3 regions of the Sporosarcina sp. YIM B06819 genome follow, and region 1 is predicted to be linked to each of the others. Evidence: predicted binding sites of a transcription regulator. Region 1 holds the regulator's gene; each other region holds the start of a gene.
The links. The regulator LexA, encoded in region 1, represses DNA repair genes until DNA is damaged. The targets are predictions, from matches to a motif close to CGAACATATGTTCG.
Positions count from the first base shown of each region.

Region 2: R2B72_RS11545 (DNA repair exonuclease) is a predicted target of LexA. The motif match lies at 1,458-1,471, and genes of this name have one in related genera.
Region 3: uvrB (excinuclease ABC subunit UvrB) is a predicted target of LexA. The motif match lies at 1,054-1,067, and genes of this name have one in related genera.

Region 1 covers NZ_JAWLIQ010000007.1:45,414-48,702, reverse strand. The annotation lists gene R2B72_RS05410 (aminotransferase class I/II-fold pyridoxal phosphate-dependent enzyme) at 1-804, shown strand, start outside; gene lexA (transcriptional repressor LexA) at 920-1,540, opposite strand; gene R2B72_RS05400 (hypothetical protein) at 1,723-2,034, shown strand; gene R2B72_RS05395 (recombinase family protein) at 2,031-2,693, shown strand; gene R2B72_RS05390 (DUF896 domain-containing protein) at 2,761-2,994, shown strand; gene tkt (transketolase) at 3,070-3,289, shown strand, end outside.
Region 2 covers NZ_JAWLIQ010000015.1:32,213-35,501, forward strand. The annotation lists gene R2B72_RS11535 (ABC transporter ATP-binding protein) at 1-112, shown strand, start outside; gene R2B72_RS11540 (ABC transporter permease) at 105-1,370, shown strand; gene R2B72_RS11545 (DNA repair exonuclease) at 1,494-2,705, shown strand; gene R2B72_RS11550 (ATP-binding protein) at 2,715-3,289, shown strand, end outside.
Region 3 covers NZ_JAWLIQ010000015.1:44,365-47,653, forward strand. The annotation lists gene R2B72_RS11600 (ABC transporter permease) at 1-611, shown strand, start outside; gene R2B72_RS11605 (IDEAL domain-containing protein) at 756-992, shown strand; gene uvrB (excinuclease ABC subunit UvrB) at 1,337-3,289, shown strand, end outside.

The sequences.
Region 1 (3,289 bases):
GATGAAGTGATAAAAAGTATGCATAGTAAAACGAAGATGATTGGTATTCAGCGGTCAAAAGGTTATTCGGATCGCCCTTCGTTCATGGTAGATGAAATCGGTGAAATGGTTCGCAAAGTGAAGGCTGTGAATCCGGAAGTTGTCGTTTTCGTAGATAATTGTTATGGAGAGTTTGTGGAAGATAAAGAGCCGATGGAAGTCGGGGCAGATTTAATGGCAGGCTCTCTAATAAAAAATCCAGGTGGCGGGCTTGTGCGAACAGGCGGTTATATCGCAGGTCGAGCTGACCTGGTTGAACAATGTGCTTACCGTATGACATCACCGGGACTTGGAGCAGAGGCTGGGGCTTCGCTGGATACGTTACTTGAAATGTATCAAGGCTTTTTCCTTGCGCCACATGTCGTCAGCCAGGCGGTGAAGGGAGCGCTATTGACAGCGGCGCTACTTGAGGACTTCGGACTCAAGACGTCGCCTCATTATACGGAAAAAAGAACTGATTTGATTCAATCGGTATCCTTTAAAAATGCGGACCAAATGATTGCCTTCTGTCGGACAATCCAAGCCAACTCGCCAATTAATGCGCATTACGCGCCGGAGCCATCGTATATGCCTGGCTACACAGACGACGTCATCATGGCGGCAGGGACCTTCATTCAAGGCTCCAGTATCGAATTGACAGCAGATGGCCCGATTAGACCACCATACACGGCGTATGTCCAAGGTGGGCTGACGTATGAGCATGTGAAGGCAGCGGTACTATCTTCTGTCGAGAAGTTAATAGAAGATGGTTTAATTGAGCAGTGAGCATCGTGGATTGTCAGGGTGAAGGTGTAAACTGTAAGTGAACAGGCAAACCAGTTGACCAACATAAAAAGAGCTGTTCCCCATTCAAGGGAACAGCTCTTTTGTATCTTAAGAATTAGTGGATTAAGCGGTACACACCGACAACTTTACCAAGAATTGAAACGTTGTCAACGATGATTGGATCCATTGAAGAGTTTTCAGGCTGTAGACGGAAATAATCTTTCTCCTTGAAGAAACGTTTCACCGTTGCCTCATCGTCTTCGGTCATTGCTACAACGATTTCTCCATTGTGCGCTGTTTGCTGTTGCTTGACGATAACATGGTCGCCGTTTAGGATGCCGGCTTCGATCATACTATTGCCGACAATTTCAAGCATGAAAAGATTGTCCTCATTGGTCCCGAATGATTCTGGTAACGGGAAGTACTCCTCGATATTTTCAATCGCCGTAATCGGTAAGCCTGCTGTTACTTTGCCAACCAAAGGAACATTAATGACGCCTGGTTTCATCGCTTCCAGTCCTTCTGGATCAAGCACTTCGATAGCTCTTGGTTTCGTTGGGTCACGTCTGATGAAACCTTTGCTTTCCAATCGGGCAAGATGGCCATGTACAGTCGAACTCGATGCAAGACCGACTGCTTCACCAATTTCTCGTACGGATGGCGGATAGCCTTTTTTCTTTACTTCTTCTTTGATAAAAGCCAAAATGTCTTCTTGTCTCTTCGAAATTTTTTTCAATCCATTCACCTCTTAACTAGAATTCTACTGACTACTGAAAGTCGGGCTAATTTAATAAGATTAGTATATCATCGTTGCGAACAGATGGCAAACACAGGTTCTAAAAAACTGTTGACATTTGTTTTTTTCTTTTTTATACTAAGAACAAGTATTCCGAACAAACATTCTAGAGGGGGATAATCATGAGTTTTATTAAAAATAACAGTTATATTTTACTACTAATCATTTTATGTATGGGATTTTCAATTATAGGTATCACAAAATCGAGTAAGGCGCAGCATATGACGGAAATCACCATTATGGAAGGCGATACACTTTGGGGTCTTGCTCTTCATCATGCAGAAGATATGTCGAAAGAACAGTGGATGAAAGAAGTAATGAGGCTGAATGATCTTGAAACTGCTACAATAAAAACGGGGGAAGATTTATTACTACCTACTAAACCAACGGTAGAAAACCAAAAAATAATACAACTTGCAGGTGATAATCGGTGAATGGACGTCAAAAGAACTGTGTAATTTATTGCCGGGTAAGCACGGAGAAGGATGCACAGGAAATGTCTCTTGTTAGGCAGGAAGAAGAGCTTGTTGAGTTGGCGGCTGAACTTGGTCTTGAGGCTATAAAAGTTTTTAAGGACAAGCATAGTGGTTTTGACATTGACCGGGAAGGGTTGCTAAGTCTGCTCGATTTCATCCGTGATGAAGAAGTCGATGCGGTGTTGATCCAAGATGAGACGAGGCTAGGACGTGGCAATGCGCGGATGGCCGTACTGCATTTATTGGCGAAAACAAATACGGCGATATATTCTCGGAACGATAGTGGGCCAATTGCACTCAACGAAATGGATACAATGTTGCTAGAAATTTTATCGATTGTCGAAGAATATCAACGCAAACTACATAATGCTAAAATACGACGAGGCATGAAACGTGCGGTACGAGAAGGCTACCGTCCAGAACATAACTTGAAAAATAGAGGAAATGTAGAAGGGCGCGAACGCATTGAAGTGCCTACGCATGAGATCGTTGCACTCCGTGTGAAAGGTTTGACGTATGCTGAAATAACAGGCGTGTTAAATGGACTGGGACATGATATTAGCAAAGCGACCGTACATCGTCGATTTAAAGAATATGAACTGGAGCAGGAAGGCTGATTGGTTGCACTTTCTGCTCATTTTGTATACGTTTTATGTATTCACGAAACAAAATGGAGGCAAAAGCATGCTATCAGCAGAGAAAATTACACGTATTAATGAGCTGTCGAAAAAATCAAAAACAACAGGTCTAACACTGGAAGAGGCTAAAGAACAAACGTTATTACGTAAAGAGTACCTTGAGACATTCAGGTCGTCAATGCGCGGTACAATCGAACATGTTAAAGTGATCGATCCGGATGGCAATGATGTGACACCTGAAAAGGTGAAACAAGCCCGCAATAGTAAATTTTTAAACTGACCTTTGCATTCATTGCGCAAATTGTCTAAACTAGGAGTTGTAGAAAATTAGTTTTTAGGGGAGAGGAAGTATACAATGACTCAACAGATTGATCAGTTAGCTATTAACACGATACGTACACTATCTATCGATGCAATTGAAAAAGCGAATTCAGGACACCCAGGATTGCCAATGGGCGCAGCACCAATGGCCTACACTCTCTGGACAAAACATATGCATCATAACCCTTCAAATCCACAGTGGTTTAACCGCGATCGCTTTATCCTCTCTGCGGGACATGGTTCAGCGCTTCTCT
Region 2 (3,289 bases), on a different contig from region 1:
CCATAAACTATTGACGGCGGCTTTACAAACAGGACCAATCCGTCACTTTGAAATTGAAGAGCCTTCGTTGCAAGATATTTTCATCGAAAAGGTGGGGAAACAACATGCGTGAATTCATGATTATCTTTAAACAGGCTTTCGTGACCAAAGCGAAAACGAAGTCGTTTATCATTACAACGGCGATTATGATGGCGGCAGTCTTCTTATTTGCCAATATGGACAGAATTATTGATGGTGTGAAAAGTGTGACAGGCGGCGGTAGTGAGTCGTCGCAAGTGCTACAAGTGATTGACGATAGTGGTATTTTAATAGACCGTTTGGCAGCGCAGTTCAAGGCTAATGGCTCTGATAAGACAGTAGAAAAAGCCAGTGAATCGGAACAAGCACTGACGGATAAGGTGAAAGAAGGAGAAATTGATTCCTTTTTGACAGTGAAATTGGATGAAGCCAATACGATTCAAGCGAACTATACATCTATGAGCTCAATGGAATTCACGCTTCCGATGATGATACAAGAGGCGCTCCAGTCCATTCAAACGGAAATGAAGGCAGAGGAGTTATCATTGTCCGGTGAACAAGTGCAGACATTATTTGCACCGATTCAGTTTGATCAACATTCCGTATCTCCGTCAGCAAAAACGGAGGAGGAGTTGAGCCAGGCACGCGGTCTCGTCTATGTACTCATGTTTCTCATCTACTTTGCAGTTATAATGTATGCCAGCATGATTGCAACAGAGGTGGCGACGGAAAAATCATCGCGTGTCATGGAGATTCTGATATCGAGTGTATCGCCTGTTAAGCATATGTTTGCCAAAGTAGCGGGGATTGGCTCGCTTGGTTTATTGCAAATGGTGTTGTTTGGCCTCGCAGGGTTCATTGCGTTGAAAACGTCAGCATCTGACATGGCGGATGGTTTCTTCTCTGTCTTTGGTTTTTCGAATTTGAATGTCGGAACAATCGTTTATGCCATCGTGTTCTTCCTATTAGGTTATTTCCTCTATGCGACGCTTGCCGCTTTACTTGGTTCGCTCGTTAGCCGAACAGAAGATGTGCAACAAATGATTTTGCCAATGACATTGTTAATTGTGGCGGCATTTATGATTGCGGCAACTGGGCTTGGTAATCCAGAAATGGCGTATATCAAATATGCTTCCTTCTTCCCGTTCTTTGCACCACTCGTTATGTTTTTACGCGTCGGCATGTTGGATTTACCCGTTTGGGAGCCGGTGCTATCCATTGCGATATTGCTCGTCACGATTTTCATCCTCGGCTGGTTTGGTGCACGCGTCTACCGCGGTGGCGTTTTGATGTATGGCCCATCAAGGTCATTGAAGGATATTAAGAAGGCAATTCAGTTAGGGAAGGAATAAATTTTTGCTTAAAGCCTTATCGCTCATGAAATCACATGCGATAAGGCTTTATTTTATGTGCCAAAAATAGTTATTTGTGATAAAATAAGAACAAGTATTCGTTTGTAGAAGGAGGGATTTGAGTTGTCGACGATTCGATTTATTCACACGGCAGATTTGCATTTGGATAGTCCATTTAAAGGCATGACGGGGCTACCAATGGAGCGGTTGAACCACTTACGTGACAGTACGTTTGTGGCGTTCACTAACCTGATTGACCACGCAATCAATACAAAACCAGATTTCGTGCTAATTGCTGGGGATATTTATGACGGTGAGGATCGAAGTTTACGTGCGCAAATGAAATTCCATGAAGGTATGGAAAAGTTGAATGAGGCGGGCATTTCGGTGTTTATTTCCCATGGCAATCATGATCATCTGGCTGGGAAATGGACGCGCTTTGCGTTACCACCAAATGTACACGTATTTAACGATCAGGTAGAAGAAGTACAGTGTAATGTCAATGGACAAGCTGTTTCAATTTATGGCTTTAGCTATAAAGAACGACATATTCGTGAGCGAATGGTTGATGCGTATCCAATCGCGCAGAATCAGGATGCGTTCCATATCGGCATGCTACACGGCAGTTTGGCTGGGGATGACACGCATGCGGTGTATGCACCGTTTACGAAAAGTGAACTACTGGCTAAACATTATGATTATTGGGCACTCGGCCATATCCATCTGAGACAGCATTTGCATGAACAACCTCCGATTGTTTATCCGGGGAATTTACAAGGGCGGCATCGCAATGAGCGGGGCGTGAAAGGGTTTTACGAAGTAGAGTTATCGAAAACGGGTGCGTCACTGCAATTCATTTCCGCATCTGCAATTGTTTTTGAACGTATGGATGTGTCTTGTAAAGGAATGCGTCATGCCAATGAATGGCTGGCGGCTTGTCGAGAAGTGCTTGAGTCTTTCACATCACAGCATGGAGCAGGAATTGTCGAGTTGTCGATGATAGATGTTGATGCGGGGACTGCAGAGTTATTTAGCCAATCGACAGAGCAAGAGTGGTTGGATGTATTACGCGATGTGATTGGAGACAGCGAGCCTTTTGTTTGGGTACAGAAGCTGTCATTTGCAAGGCCAGCTAATCTTTTAGCAACTTCAGGAGCACTAGGTCAATCGGTCATCGGCATGATTGAAGGCTGGCAGGAGGACGAATGGAAGGATGTTTTAAAAGAGCTGTATCAGCATACGCAAGGTGTAAAGTATTTGGATATTTTAACGGCAGATGAACTTTATGAGGTCAAAGCTGGGGCAATTGCATTATTAGCGGCAGAAATGGAGTGAGGTGATAAAGTGAAAATTGATAAGCTAATCATTTATGGATTTGGCAAGCATGACAATGTCACCGTCGATTTTGGCACGGGTATTACGGTGTTATACGGCTTGAATGAAGCCGGAAAAACGACTATTCAGCAATTCATCTTACATATCCTTTTTGGCTTCCCACCCAAAAATAGTGCCTTGCTACGCTATGAGCCAAAATCAGGTGGCAAGTATGGTGGGCAAGTGCATGTTGTGGATAAAAAATACGGCAAATGTATGATTGAACGTGTTCGCGGAAAATCAGCGGGCGATGTCACGGTCCATTTTGAGGATGGAACAACAGGCGGAGAACAGGAACTGAGCATGCTTCTGCGCCACTACGACCGGACATCATTTGAATCCATTTTTTCGTTTTCTCTATTGCAGTTGCAAGGCTTTGACAAGATGGATGAGGAAGAGCTTAGCCGTACGCTTTTGGCTTCGGGGACAACAGGTGTTGATTCGCTGATACAGCTTGAAAAGAGAATGGAAAAAGAGATGGGCGAGTTGTTTAAGAAGTCCGGAAAAATTCCAGAGATAAACGTCAAGATGCTTGAACTTCGCGA
Region 3 (3,289 bases), on a different contig from region 1:
TGTATAGCTTTCATTGGGCGAAACAGAGGAAAGAAAAACCGTTCCCTTATGATCATTTTATCGAACTTGAACAAAATCGAATGATGCGTTTTTACCGTTTTGCGAACTATTTCACGGATGTCCCGCATTTGAAAGGCTCTGTAAGTAGAAGAGGCTGGATTGGATTAGTATTCGATGCGCCGAAGTTTGGACAAACGGTGCCTCAATCTTATCTTGTGAGGCGGACATTCATCCGAACGGATGATATTTTCTGGTTATGGATAAGGCTAACTGCGTTGTCTGCACTTGGAGCGCTATTCATTCCATTTCCGATTGTCATATTCGTGTTTTCTGGCGCACTTGCATTTGCTTCGGCAGTACAGCTCATCCATGCGTTACGCGCAGGAGACGAGTTCCGAATGGATATGCTGTTTCCTGAACAGGAAGACACACGACCCGCAGCAATTAAGAAGATGGTTCGAACGGTGCAATGGATTCAAGCGGCAGTCGTTACGGTTACTGCATTGTTTCTATATGGAATGGCCGCAACACCGTTGTTAATAGGTGCAGTCATTATAATTATTTCAGAAGCAACCATCCATTTGACAGGTGAAAAGGAAGAATTTGAATGAAAGAAGCCGTTCCAATGATATATTGGAGCGGCTTCTTTGTGTTGATTTCTTCATACGTAAAAATAAAAATAGAATATTCCCAAAATCCTTGCAACTTACCCCGAAAAGTAGATATAATAAATAAAAGGCATCGGGGTGAGCGAGATGGAAAATAATTATTCATATGCAGAGTTTTTGAAAGCCGTTGGGAAAAATAGTTCTTCACTCCAATCGGAAAAACTGTTGAATGACATTTACATGGACCTATTCCTAAACCACATTCACCGTCAACAAACAAAGGAGCGACTCATGGGACTGATTGATCTGTCTCTTGATTGTCGTGACGCACAGGCATTTCATATGCATTCAGAAAGCCTTAGAAAATTAGAAGAAGTAAATTAAAAATTGAGGACGTTGCATGGAACAATACATGCAACGTTTTTTTATGTAAAGTTGTCCTAAAAAAACGTACGTTCGTTTTTATTCGTGAAAAACAATAACATGTGATAAAATAAACGTAACTTGATTCAACTGAATCAAGTTACAGCCTCCGGCGGATGTCACAGATTTTGAATGGAGTTAAGAAGGCAACCTAAGTTCGCCGCGTCCTGCGGCAACGGTTGCATGACCAGCAAGGAAGGATGTAGTTCAATCCTTCCCCCGTGCTGGCCTCAAGCTCAATTCAAAATCTGGACGCAATTACGCCAAGGCGTAATTGATTTATTCATTGGGAGGCCGGGACCATTATGGTGCGAAAATTTAACTTGCAAGCCCCTTATACACCACAAGGCGATCAGCCGTATGCGATCGCGAAATTATTGGAAGGACTTGACCGAGGCGACAAGCACCAGACACTACTCGGTGCGACAGGAACAGGGAAGACATTCACAGTATCGAATGTCGTAAAGGAAATCAATAAACCGACCCTCGTCATTGCCCATAACAAAACGTTGGCAGGTCAGTTATATAGTGAATTCAAAGAGTTTTTTCCAGACAATGCGGTTGAATACTTTGTCAGTTATTACGATTATTATCAACCAGAAGCGTATGTACCTCATACAGATACGTTTATCGAGAAAGATGCCAGTATCAATGATGAAATTGACAAACTAAGGCACTCCGCAACCTCTGCGTTATTCGAGCGCAATGACGTCCTAATTGTAGCATCGGTTTCTTGTATTTACGGTCTCGGTTCGCCGGAGGAATATCGTGAACTCGTTGTGTCATTACGTACAGGGATGGAAATTGGCCGTAACGACTTGCTACGTAAATTTGTCGATATTCAATATGAGCGAAATGACATTAGCTTTACCCGCGGGACCTTCCGTGTCAGAGGCGATGTAGTGGAAATATTCCCAGCATCCCGCGACGAACACTGTATGCGCATTGAATTTTTTGGTGATGAAATTGACCGAATTCGTGAAGTGGACGCACTAACAGGCGAAATTCTTGGTGAACGTGATCATATCGCAATATTCCCGGCATCTCACTTCGTCACACGCGAAGAAAAAATGGTACAGGCTATTGATAATATTGAAGCCGAACTGGAAGAACGATTGAAGGAATTACGCGGGAATGACAAGCTATTGGAAGCGCAACGCCTTGAACAGCGAACGCGCTACGATCTTGAAATGATGCGCGAAATGGGCTTCTGTTCAGGGATTGAAAACTATTCACGTCATTTGACACTACGTCCAGCTGGTGCCACGCCGTATACCTTGCTTGACTATTTCCCCGATGATTTTCTAATTGTGGTCGATGAAAGTCATGTGTCGTTACCGCAAATAAGGGGTATGTTTAATGGTGACCAAGCACGAAAAAATGTTCTTGTTGAACACGGTTTTCGTCTGCCTTCAGCGCTTGATAATCGGCCGCTGACATTTGCAGAATTCGAGGGGCATGTCAAAGAAGCGATTTACGTTTCTGCAACCCCGGGTCCTTATGAAATCGAGCATACCCCTGAAATGATCGAGCAAATTATCCGTCCGACGGGACTCCTTGACCCGACGATAGATGTTCGCCCAATTGAAGGACAAATTGATGATCTTATAGATGAAATAAATGAACGAACGAAGAAGAATGAGCGTGTTCTTATCACAACATTGACGAAGAAGATGTCGGAAGATTTAACCGATTATTTGAAAGAAATCGGTATCAAAGTGCAATATCTTCATTCCGAAATCAAGACACTAGAACGCATTGAAATCATTCGCGAGCTGCGTATGGGTACATACGATGTCCTTGTCGGGATTAACTTGCTGAGGGAAGGAATCGATATCCCAGAAGTGTCACTTGTGACGATTCTGGACGCGGATAAGGAAGGTTTCCTGCGATCTGAGCGTGCGCTTATCCAAACGATTGGCCGGGCGGCGCGTAATTCGAACGGTCATGTCATCATGTATGCGGATCGAATGACGGACTCGATGACAAAAGCAATCGATGAAACGGATCGACGTCGTGCGATTCAAAAGGCTTACAATGACAAGCATGGTATTACACCAACGACGATTAAAAAAGAAATTCGCGAAGTTATTCGTGCAACTCAAGTAGCCGAGGAAGTTGTTTCTTATTTTGATAAGATCACAAAAGGCAAGAAACTGACAAAGGACGAGAAAACAACGCTTGTTGCTTCGCTGGAAAAAGAGATGAAAGAAGCGGCAAAAGCGCTTGATTTCGAACGTGCTGCGGAACTAAGAGAT